One region of the Kineococcus sp. NBC_00420 genome, then DNA from elsewhere that is predicted to be linked to it. Evidence: riboswitches for the same ligand, from Rfam matches in the RefSeq annotation. Region 1 holds a riboswitch; the other holds the start of a gene.
The links. Region 1 has a riboswitch for cyclic di-AMP ahead of OG218_RS10900 (transglycosylase family protein). Riboswitches for the same ligand answer to the same signal wherever they lie in the genome.

Region 1 (5,743 bases):
TCGGGCTGGGTGACCGGTCCGGCGACAAGCTGGAGTCGCTCTCGCTGGGGAACCAGCAGCGGGTCCAGGTGGCGGCCTCCCTGGTGCACGACCCGGAACTGCTGGTCCTCGACGAACCGTTCTCCGGTCTCGACCCGATCGCCGTCGACGCGATGGCGGACCTGCTGCGGGAGAAGGTCGCGGCGGGGGTGGGTGTCCTCTTCTCCAGCCACCAGCTCGACCTCGTCGACCGGCTCTGCGACGAACTCGTCATCCTGCACGCCGGTCGGGTCGTCGCCGCGGGAGAACCGGAGAAGCTGCGCCGGGAACGGGCCGGATCCCGCTTCCGGCTCGTCGCCGACGCCGACCTCGGCTGGCTGGACGACGTCCCCGGCGTCCGGGTGCTGGAACGGCGTGCCGACGGGACCGTCCTCGAACTCCACGGTGATCCCGACCTCGACCAGCGGGTTCTCGCCGAGGCCCTCCGCCGCGGCCCGGTCCGCTCCTTCGCCCCGCTGCTGCCCTCGTTGTCCGACCTGTTCCAGGAGGTGTCCCGGTGAAGGCCCAGTGGTGGATCATCGCCCAGCGCGAGATGACGGAGAAGTTGCGGGACAAGGGTTTCATCTTCTCGACCGTCCTGCTCTTCGTCCTCGTCGCCGCGGCCTCCGTCCTGCCCGGGGTGATCTCCGGAGGTGGCGACGACTACGACGTCGCGGTCACCGCGCAGGCGCAGCCGTTGGTGGTCGCCCGACCCGGCGAGGACCCGGACACCCGGATCGAGCTGAAGGAGGTCGCCGACGACGCGGCCGCCGAGGCCGCCGTCCGGGCCGGGGACGTCGACGCCGCCGTGGTGGTCGGGGACACCAGCGCCGTCATCCTGGGTGACCGCAACGTCTCGGACACCCTGGCCGGCGTCCTCCGCACCCGGATCGGTTCCGCCCAGACCGTGCTGGGTTTCCAGGCCTTGGGGGTGGACCAGACCGAGGTCCAGCGCGTCCTGTCGTTGCCGCCGCCGTCGACGCGACTGCTCGACCCCGACGCGGTGGACCCGTTGCTCGTCTACCTTCTCGGCCTCGCGTTCGCTCTGCTGTTCTTCCAGATCGTCGTCCTCTTCGGCTACTCGATCGCGCAGAGCGTGGTGCAGGAGAAGCAGACCCGCGTCATCGAACTGCTCGTGACGACCGTCCCGGTGCGGCAGTTGCTCATCGGCAAGATCCTCGGCAACGGGATCCTGGCCTTCGGCCAGATCCTGCTGCTCGTCGTCGCCGGGGTGGCGGCCCTGCGCATCGCCCAGCCGGAACTGCTGGACAGCATCCCGGGCATCCCCAGCGCCGCCGCGTGGTTCCTCGTCTTCTTCGTCCTCGGCTTCGCGATGCTCTCCTGCCTGTGGGCCGCGGCGGGCGCGATGGCGAGCCGGCTCGAGGACCTGCAGTCGACGGCGACCCCGGTGCAGATGTTCGTCATGCTGCCGTTCTTCGCCAGCTTCCTCGCCAACGAACCCGGCCCGCTGCAGACCGCGTTGAGCTACATCCCGTTGTCCTCGCCGATGGTCATGCCCAAGCGAGTGGTCCAGGGGGACGTCGCCCTGTGGGAACCGTTGCTCTCGCTGCTGATCATCGCGGCCACCGCCGTGCTCTTCGTCACCGTCGCGCGCCGTCTCTACGAGAACAGCCTGCTGCAGACCGGCCGCTCGCTGGGTTTCCGGTCCGCGTGGAAGAAGGCCGTCTGAGCCTTGCGATGATGGTCCGGTGAGTGACGAGGTCCAGGAGCAGCGGGTCGTCGGCGTGGGGCCCTGGGAGGGGACCTGGCCCGACGACCCGCGCTTCGACCCCGAGCTGCTGCTCGAGGGTGACCGGCGCAACGTGGGTGACGAGTACCGGTACTGGTCCAACGCCGCGATCGTCGCCGACCTCGACACCCGCCGGAACCCGCTGCACGTGGCGGTCGAGAACTGGCAGCACGACGCGAACATCGGTTCCGTCGTGCGGACCGCGAACGCCGTGAACGCGGCCGGTGCGCACGTCGTGGGCCACCGGCGGTGGAACCGGCGCGGCGCGATGGTCACCGACCGGTACCTGTCGGTGCACCACCACGCCGACGTGGAGGCCCTCGTCGCCTGGGCCGCCGAACGGGGGCTCCCGATCGTCGGCATCGACAACGTCGAGGGATCGGTACCGCTGGAGACCTACGACCTCCCGCGCGAGTGCGTGATGCTCTTCGGGCAGGAAGGTCCGGGACTGAGCGACGAGGCGGTCGCGCACTGCGTCGACGTGCTGGCCATCGCGCAGTTCGGCTCGACCCGCTCGATCAACGTGGGGGCGGCGGCGGCCGTCGCGATGCACGCCTGGGTGCGCCGGCACGTCTTCGACCAGCGTCCCTGACGCTGGTCGGACCACCGTCCGCGATCGTGCCGGGGATCCCTGCACGATCGCGGACGGGAGGGGTCAGGGGAGGACGAGGACCTGGCCGACGGCGATGTGCGCGGGGTTGTCACCGATGAGGCCGCGGTTGGCGTTCCACACCGCGACGTACCCGCCGGCGACACCGTTGTTCACGGCGATCCGGTAGAGGGTGTCGCCGGGGGCGACGGTGTAGGTGCGGGCGGCGGGCGCCGGAGCGGCCTCGACGACGGCGACCGGCGCGGGGGCCGGAGCAGGCGCGGGGGCCGGAGCGGGAGCGGGGGCCGGAGCGGGAGCGGGGGCGGGCGCCGGGTGGAGCAGCGCGGCCTCCTGGCCGACGGGGTCGGCCGAGCCGTGCAGGCCGAGACGGCGCGAGCAGGACGGCCAGGCGTTCCAGCCCTGGGCCGCGAGCACGCGCTCGGCGACGACGATCTGCTGCTCACGGGAGGCCTGGTCGGCGCGGCCCGCGTACTGCCCACCGCCGAAGCTGGTCCAGGTGCGCGGGTTGAACTGCAGCCCGCCGTAGTAGCCGTTGCCGGTGTTGATGTGCCAGTTGCCGCTGGACTCGCAGTGGGCGAGCGCGTCCCACTCCTGCACGGGAGCGGCCGAGGCGCTGGAGACGGGGCCCAGCAGAGCGGCACCGGCAGCGCCGGCGGCGAAGGTGGCCAGCAGGCCACGGCGGACGAGACGGGACGGGGCGCGACGGATCGCAGACATGGTTGGCCTCCAACGCCTGCGAGGTCAGCTGTCGGGTTCGGGTCGAAGGTGTGACCCGGCCGCGCGGACGCGGCTTCACCCCGAGGACTCCGCAGCGGACTGCGGTGGTCCGAGGAACCTTGGGTCCCCCGCTCCTGCCCACGGGTTCTGCATCCGGCGCGGTGGGCAGGACTCGGCGTCTCCGCGACGTGTCCCCGAACGGGCTCAGGGACGGGCCGACCGTAACAAGCGCGAGGCCCGGCGTACACCGTGCCGTGTCCGCACCGTCACGTGAACGTGCACGAAACCCCTGATCAGGCTGGTGAGTGACGTCCGCGTGTGGCGCAGATCACGCCCTGGAGCGCTCGGATCAGCTGTTCGCGAGCAGTTTCGCGACGGCTTCCTCGATCCGGGGGGTGAAGTCCCCGGCCCGTTCACCCTCGCGTCCGTGCAGCGGCTCACCGAAGGTCACGTGGATCGGCGGACGCCCCTTCACCGGCCAGTTCCGCTTCGGCGGCATCGCGTCGTAGGTCCCGCGCAGGGCGATCGGCACGACCGGCACCCCGGCCTCCAGGGCCAGGTACGCCGCGCCCTTCTTGAACGGGCGCATCTCACCGGTGTAGCTGCGCCCACCCTCGGGGAACATCACCAGGCTCCAGCCGTCGGCGAGCAGCTGCGAGGACGCGCTCGCCCCCGCCGTCCCGCGGCGTTCCAGCGGGAAGGTGCCGATGACCAGGCCCGACGGGGCCGCGCGCCACCACACGTCGAAGAAGTAGTCCGCGGCCGCGGCGATCGCGATCCGGCGGCGACGGCGCGGTCCGAGGGCCTCCAGCAGCACCGGGGCGTCCAGGTGCGAGGAGTGGTTGGCGACCAGCACGGCCGCGCCGCCGAGGCGGTCCAGCACCTCGGCGTTGTGCACGTGGACCGTCACCTGCGAGCGGAGGACGGGGGTCATCAGGACCCGCTGCAGCCCGGAGCGCACCGCCGTGGCCGGGCCCGAGCGCACCCAGTCGTTGCGGTGGACCGCCCGACCGGCCTTGTCCTCGGGAGCAGACCCGGAGTGCTTGCGCAGCAACGGCAGCGCACGCACGATCCGCGTCGGTCGGGGGATCCCCATCAGCCTCGCCATCCTTCGGTCCTCGACACCGGCGGTCCGCATCGACTGCTCGACGGTGTGGAGTGCACGGTTCGCATCCTGCCACGTCGACCCCCCGGGGAGCCTTCCGGCACGGCTCAGTCGGTGCCCGCGAGCACCTGCTGCGGCACCCGCAGCCGCCGCGCGGGCGAACTCGCCGCCCAGTCCGCCACCGGCCAGCGCGAGGCGCGGGCCACCCGGAACAGCGGGACGTCGGGCGAGACGGCCGTCGGGTTGCCCACCGACTTCAGCAGCGGCACGTCGACGTGGGAGTCGGCGTAGGCGTAGCTGGCGGACAGGTCCGCCCCCTCGACCTCGGCGTAGCGGCGCAGCCAGGCGGCCCGCGCCTCCCCGACCAGGGGTGGGGACTTCAGGAAGCCGCTGGCCCGACGGCGCCCGCCGAGGTCGAGCTCCTCGTCCAGGTCGGTGCAGACGACCTCGTCGAAGAGGGCCGACAACGGCCGCGTCACCTGGCGCACGTCGCCGGTCATGAGGATGGTCCGGTGCCCGGCGTCGCGGTGACCCTGGATGCGCCGCAACGCGTCCGAGGAGACCTGCTCCAGGAAGCGCGGCGCGTGCACGTCGTCGACGTAGGCCTCCAGCAGGTCCAGGTCGACGCCCGCGTACCCGCGGAAGAGGGAACGCAGGAAGCTGCCGCGGTCGCGCCGTTCGGCGGCGATCCACCCCGGCAGGTGGCGCATGATCCGGCCGAACTCCGCGACCCGCGCCGGGGCGTCCAGCGCCGAGAGGCGCAGCGTCAGGTACGAGTCGACGACGGTCCCCGGGATCAGCGTCCCGGCGAGGTCGAAGACCGCGAGGACGGGCGCCGAACCCTCCGCGACGGGCTTCAGCGCCCGCGGGCCGGTGGACTCGGTCAGCGTGCGCCGACGGCGGATCTCCTCGTACTTGCGCATCTGCGTCGTGACGCTGGGGCAGTGGCTGTCGAGCCAGTAGTGGCGCCAGTCCACCGTCGAGGTGTCGAAGCCGAAGAGCTCCGCGTCCGCGGGGTCCAGCGACTCGTGCAGCGCCAGCGTCTTGTCGTCGACGAACCGGAGCTCGGCCTCGGTGTAGGCCTTGTACAGGTCCATGTAGCGACGACCGCTGTCGAGCTGCCGGCTGAGGGTGTCGAGCTTGCGGGAGGCCTCGCGGACCCGTTCCGAGCGCGGCGCGAACGCCAGCAGCCGGTTCCCCGCGCCGGTGAGCAGCTCCCCGGCCCGGACCTTGCGCTCCACGGCCCGACCCCCCGGGAAGTCCCACGTGGGCATGACCGCGGGGGAGGAGTCGAAGGGGTGCTCCGTGAAGTACTCGCGGATGAACTCGTAGATCTGGCGGAACGTCAACGGGTTCCGGTTGCCCGAGGACACGTGGTAGTACGCCGGCTGCGACAACGGCGGCGGGGTCGCCGACGCGACCAGGATGGCGTTCACGACGTGGTCGATGGGCACCACGTCGAGGACCGCGTCCGGTGCCGCCGGGAACTCCGTCAGCTCACCGCGGCCGTAGGCCAGGATCAGCGGCTCGGCCATCTTGAAGC
Region 2 (5,743 bases), 2.2 Mb from region 1:
ACCCGGGTGCCGTCGGGCAGCGGGATCGTGTGCATGAGCATCTCCCGCCCGCCGGGGACGACCACCTCGGCGTCCTCGGGGACCTCGGTCCCGGTCGTGGTCCGCGCCCCCGGGGTCGAGCCGAGGAACGCCTTCAGCCGGTCGATGCCCTGTTCTGCGAGGCGTTCGGCTCCCGGGTCCAGCCGGCCCTGCTTCAGCAGACCCCGCAGCACCGCGTCGATCGACTCGCCCTGCCTCTTGTTCTCGTCCATGCCCCCAGCGTCGCACCCACCCGCGCCGTCCTCGTCATCCGCACGGCGGAACCCCGGACGCCGTCCGTCGTCCCGCCGGCGGGACCGGGGTCAGGCGGCGGTGGCGAGGAACTCGTCCCAGCGGGGGTCGGGGGTCTCGGCCCCCCGCACGGCCCAGGACGCGCCCCGGGGGGCGGCGGGTCGGAACGGCATGCTCCAGCCCATCTCCTCGGGGGTGCGGTCGCCCTTGGCGTTGTTGCAGCGCACGCAGCAGGCGACGAGGTTCTCCCAGGTGTCCGGGCCGCGGCGGCTGCGCGGCAGGACGTGGTCGACGGTGCTCGCGTGGCCGCGGCAGTAGGCGCAGCGCTGGTGGTCGCGGCGCAGGACGCCACGCCGGCTGACCGGGACGACCTGGCCGCGCGGGACGCGGACGTAGCGCGTGAGCAGGATGACGGAGGGCCGTTCGAGGCTCATCGTCGCGCCGACGACGGGGTCGGCGTCGGCGAGGACCACCGACGCCTTCCCGGCGAGCACGAGGACGAGTGCCCTGCGGAAGGACACCACCGCGAGCGGTTCGAAGCCGGCGTTCAGCACGAGCGTGCGCACATCCACCTCCTGAGACGACGAGAGGCGCCGTCCCCGGTGGGGAGGGCGCCTCTGAGAGCGACGACGTGCACATGGTGGTGGTGCACGTGGTGGTGGTGCTCCGCGTGCTGCTGGAGGGCGTGGGGCACCACGGTGGCTGTGCCGCCGTGACGCCTGGTCATCGGACCTCCGTGGGTGCCGTCGTCGTTGACGGCACCCTACGTCGCGAGGGGTGGTGGAGTCAGCAACTTTCCCGTGAATCCCACTGGGCGCGCCGGAACCGGGGAGGTGACCCGGATCGGCCGGGTCGCGAACGCGAGAACGGCGCCCGCCGCACCACCGTCGGAGGCGGGAGCCTCCTCCGGTGGGCGCGACGAGCGCCGTTCTTGCGGACCCGAGCGACGATCACTCGCCGATCGGTGACGTGCCTCGATCAGACGGTGGCGGCGAGGCGACCGAAGGTGACGGCGTCGCTCCAGATCGCGCGGAGCTGGACGGGCTTGCCGGTCCGCGGCGCGTCCCACATCATCCCGCCGCCCGCGTAGATGCCCACGTGGAAGGCACGGCCGGAGCCGTTGCTGAAGAAGACGAGGTCGCCGGGGACGGCGTCGCCGCGGGAGATCGTGGCCGCGGCCGACTTCTGGGCGGCGGCGGTCCGGGGGATCTCGACGCCGACCTGGCGGTAGACGTAGCTGGTGTAGCCCGAGCAGTCGAAGCCGGCGGGGGTGGTGCCGCCGTAGACGTAGGGGACACCGGCGTAGTCGTCGGCCACGTCGAGGATGCGCGCACCCATCGAGGCCTGGACCGGGGCGGGCGCGGGAGCCGGTGCGGCCACCGGAGCCGCCACGACCGGCGCGGGCTCGGCGACGATCGCGTTCTCCGCGACGCTGGAGGCCACGACCGGGACGGCGTCCGCGGTACGGGTGGCCCGGGTGAGGACCGGGGCGGCGACGACGACGGGCGCAGCGGCCGGGGCAGCGGAGAACGTCGCGGTGCTCGACAGGGTGCTCACCGTGGCGGGTGCCGACACGACGCCGGCGGCAGTGGTGCCGAAGGCGGCGGGAACGGCGGTCGCCACCGAGGCGACGCTCGAGCCGACGGCGGCCGGGGCTGCACTGGTCACGGCGCTCGCGGGGAGAGCGACGGAGACGAGCAGACCACCGGCGGCGGCGGCGACCGCACCGGTGCGGACGGCGCCGCCGGCGGTGCGGGCGACGCTGTCGGACAGGTCGGTCAGGGGGGTACGGGCACGAACGGCGGCGCGATGGCGCGCCTGGACGCGAGTCGTCAAGGTGGTGGCCTCTCCGACGCCTGCGAGGTGAGCTGTCGGGTTCGGGAGGGAGTATCCCCCGGCCGGTTCGCACCGGCTTCACCCCAAGGACTCGGCGCGACCAGGTGGTCGTGCTCCGCCCGGGAAACGTGGTTCCCCCACCCCTGCCATGAAATGTCTCGGGGGACCTCGGCGTGGTGGCAGGGCTCGGCGTCCACGTGAGGGCATCCGCGTGCGCTGTCGAGGATGCGGGTGGACCATAACCCGATCCTGGGTCGAATGTCACGACCCGGTGACGAACTGGTGCCGGGGACGTGACGACGAGTCGGGCTTGATGTACAGAGAGTGACGACTGAGAACGGGAAGCGGACGACGCCGAGGGCCGAACGGGTGACCTCGGCCTTCACCCTCCGTCGCAGATCACCCGTGGGAGGGCCGGCAGGCGGCTGTCCGGGCTGTTCCCGGGCCCGGAACCCCGCGTCGTCGAGGGGTTCCCGGGTCGGGCGGGGTCAGCTGAGTGCGACGAAGATGTGCGACGCCTCGGCCGACGTGAGGTCCACCACACCCTCGCCCACCGCGACCTCCACGCCGGAGGCCGACGACTTCGCGACGACCTCGACCCCGGGGACCAGGCCGGCGGCGTGGAAGCGGGCCAGCAGCGGGACGTCGGTCTGCAGCGGTTCGCCGAGGCGCCGCACGACGACGGAGCGCCCTTCGAGCTCGGGGCTGCTCAGCGACTGCACACCGGAGCGGAAGTCCTCGGTCGAGCACTCCTCCCCCAGCTCGTCCAGACCGGGGATCGGGTTGCCGTAGGGCGAGGAGTGCGGGTGGTCCAGGATCGCCACGAGGCGCTTCTCGACCTCCTCGGAGACGACGTGCTCCCAGCGGCAGGCCTCCTCGTGGACGAGGCTCCACTCCAGTCCGATGACGTCGGTCAGCAGGCGCTCGGTGAGGCGGTGCTTGCGCATGACCCGCATCGCCTTCTGCTTGCCGGCGTCGGTCAGCTCCAGCCGCCGGTCGGTGCCCACGTGCAGCAACCCGTCGCGCTCCATCCGCGCCACGGTCTGGGAGACCGTCGGGCCGGAGTGGTGCAACCGCTCGGCGATGCGAGCGCGCATCGGCACGATGCCTTCCTCTTCCAGTTCGAAGACCGTCTTGAGGTACATCTCGGTGGTGTCGATGAGATCGCTCACGGTGCCCATCATCGTTCATCGCGACCGGTGGTCGCACCCTTGACCCCGGGGCGTTCGGGGCGTGTCCGCGCAGAGCGTCCGACGGGTCGGAGCCCCACCTCCGCCGGGCCTCCACCGGGCGGGGCGGCGGACGCGCGGATAGCGTCCCGGCGTGGCCGCCCGCGAACAGGACCGTGACCCGAGGACCAGCGTGCTCTGGTTCCGTCGGGACCTCCGACTCAGCGACCACCCGGCGTTGCTCGCCGCGGCGGCGGAAGGGTCGGTGCTCCCGCTCTTCGTCATCGACCCCACGCTCTGGAAGCCCTCCGGGGACGTCCGTCGCGCCTACCTGCTCCGCTCGCTGCGGGCGCTCGACGCGTCCCTGGACGGCAACCTCGTGGTCGAAGCGGGCGACCCGGCGCAGGTCGTGGACGACGTCGCCGCGCGGGTCGGGGCCCGCCGGGTGCACGTCAGCGCCGACGCCGGCCCCTACGGCCGTCGGCGCGACGACGCGGTCGCGACGGCGCTGGCGGGTCACGACCGTGAACTGGTCCGCACCGGGACGCCCTACGCCATCGGGCCCGGGACCATCCTCAACGGCTCCGGCAAGCCGTTCCAGGTCTTCACCCCGTTCTCACGCGCCTGGAACGAGCACGGCTGGCCCGCGCCCGCCGCCGATCCCGGTGACGTCGACTGGGTGCACGACGGTGCGGGGGTCGACGGCTCGCACTGGCCGGGCGAACCGGACCTGGGCGACCTCGAACTCCCCGAGGCCGGCGAGGACGCCGCCTTCGCGCGCTGGCACGACTTCCTCGACGGCGCCCTGGCCGACTACGACGGCGAGCGGAACCGCCCCGACCACGACGGCACCTCCCAGCTCTCGCACGCCCTGAAGTGGGGCGAGCTGCATCCCCGGACCCTGCTGGCCGCGTTGCGTGCGAAGCGGTCGGTGGGGGCGGAGACCTACCGGACCGAACTGTGCTGGCGGGAGTTCTACGCCGACGTGCTCTGGAACCGCCCGGAGTCCGCCCGGGAGTACTACCGCCCACAACTGGCGGCCATGAACTACGAACCCGTGGGCGAGTCGTTCACGGCCTGGGCCGAGGGGCGCACGGGGTTCCCCATCGTCGACGCCGGGATGCGCCAGCTGCGCTCCGTCGGGTGGGTCCACAACCGGGTCCGGATGATCGTCGCGAGCTTCCTCGTCAAGGACCTGCACGTCGACTGGCGCTCCGGGGCACGGGAGTTCATGCACTGGTTGCGCGACGGGGACCTCGCCAGCAACAACCACGGCTGGCAGTGGGTGGCGGGGTCGGGGACCGACGCCTCGCCGTTCTTCCGGATCTTCAACCCGATCACCCAGGGCCAGAAGTTCGACCCCGACGGCAGCTACGTCCGCCGCTGGGTCCCGGAGCTGGGCCACCTCGCGGGGAAGTCCGCGCACACCCCCTGGGACGCGGCCGACGGGTACGAGCAGGGCTACCCCGAACGCATCGTCGACCACGCCCACGAACGCCAGGTGGCGTTGGAGGACTACGCCCGCGTCAAGGGCTGACGGGTGACTTCCTGCTGCGCAGGGTGAGCAGGCCGCAGGACCACGAGGACGAGAACTCCGACGACCAGTGCGGCGATCCCGCCGACGAGGGAGATCCGGTCCAGCCCTTCGGCAAACGCGCTGTGCGCCAGCGATTCCACCGCACCGCGGGCCTGGTCGGGAACCGCGGCGAAGATCGCCTGCGCTCCGCCGCTGGCCAGCCCGTCCGCCAGCGTGGCGGGGTCGGTGACCGCGGAGTCCGCGCTGACCACGTCGGCGATGCGGTGCGTGAACAGGGTTCCGAGCGCGGCGATCCCCAGGGCCATCCCCAACTGACGGAACGTGTTCACGGCACCGCCGGCCATTCCGGCCCGCGGACCGGGGACGTGGGCGAGAGCAGCCGACACCAGCACGGGGGTCCCGGCACCGACCCCGAGCCCCAGCACCGTCAACCCGGGAAGCAGTGCGGCCCAGCCGGAGTCGGGGCCCACGTTCAGGACGAGCAGGTCCCCGAGACCGATCAGCAGCATGCCGATCCCGACGGGCAGCCGGGGCGAGCGCGCGTGCAGCACCCGACCGAGGACGGCGGAGACGACGAACGCGGCGATGCTCAGCGGTAGCACCACGAGACCGGCACGGACCGGCCCGAGACCCAGCAGGGACTGCAGCCAGATGGACACGTAGGCCAGCGACCCGAACGCCGACGCCTGCATGACGACGGCGGTCAGCATGAGGACGGCGAAGGCGGGTTTCCGGAAGAGCCCCAGGTCCAGCAGGGGGTGCGCACGGCGCACCTCGACCGCGAGGAACACCGCGAGGGCGACCAGCGCCACGCCGGAACCGGCCAGCGTCTGACCCGCGGTCCAGCCGTCCTCCCCACCGGCGATCAGCGCGTACACCGCGCCGGCCGCGAACGCGGTGAAACTGACGGCCCCGGGGACGTCGACACGAG

Region 2: it holds a riboswitch for cyclic di-AMP, as region 1 does, so the genes downstream of both, OG218_RS21695 (C40 family peptidase) here and OG218_RS10900 (transglycosylase family protein) in region 1, are expected to answer to the same signal.

The regions. Positions count from the first base shown of each region.
Region 1 is NZ_CP107930.1:2,236,292-2,242,034, reverse strand. Features, by position in the region: gene OG218_RS10915 (ABC transporter ATP-binding protein) at 1-539, shown strand, start outside; gene OG218_RS10910 (ABC transporter permease) at 536-1,708, shown strand; gene OG218_RS10905 (TrmH family RNA methyltransferase) at 1,728-2,360, shown strand; gene OG218_RS10900 (transglycosylase family protein) at 2,424-3,095, opposite strand; cyclic di-AMP (ydaO/yuaA leader) riboswitch at 3,094-3,264, opposite strand; gene OG218_RS10895 (lysophospholipid acyltransferase family protein) at 3,445-4,203, opposite strand; gene OG218_RS10890 (SDR family oxidoreductase) at 4,308-5,743, opposite strand, start outside.
Region 2 is NZ_CP107930.1:4,397,990-4,403,732, reverse strand. Features, by position in the region: gene OG218_RS21705 (hypothetical protein) at 1-251, opposite strand, end outside; gene OG218_RS21700 (HNH endonuclease) at 342-836, opposite strand; gene OG218_RS21695 (C40 family peptidase) at 1,249-2,106, opposite strand; cyclic di-AMP (ydaO/yuaA leader) riboswitch at 2,109-2,290, opposite strand; gene OG218_RS21690 (metal-dependent transcriptional regulator) at 2,595-3,278, opposite strand; gene OG218_RS21685 (cryptochrome/photolyase family protein) at 3,430-4,812, shown strand; gene OG218_RS21680 (DHA2 family efflux MFS transporter permease subunit) at 4,791-5,743, opposite strand, start outside.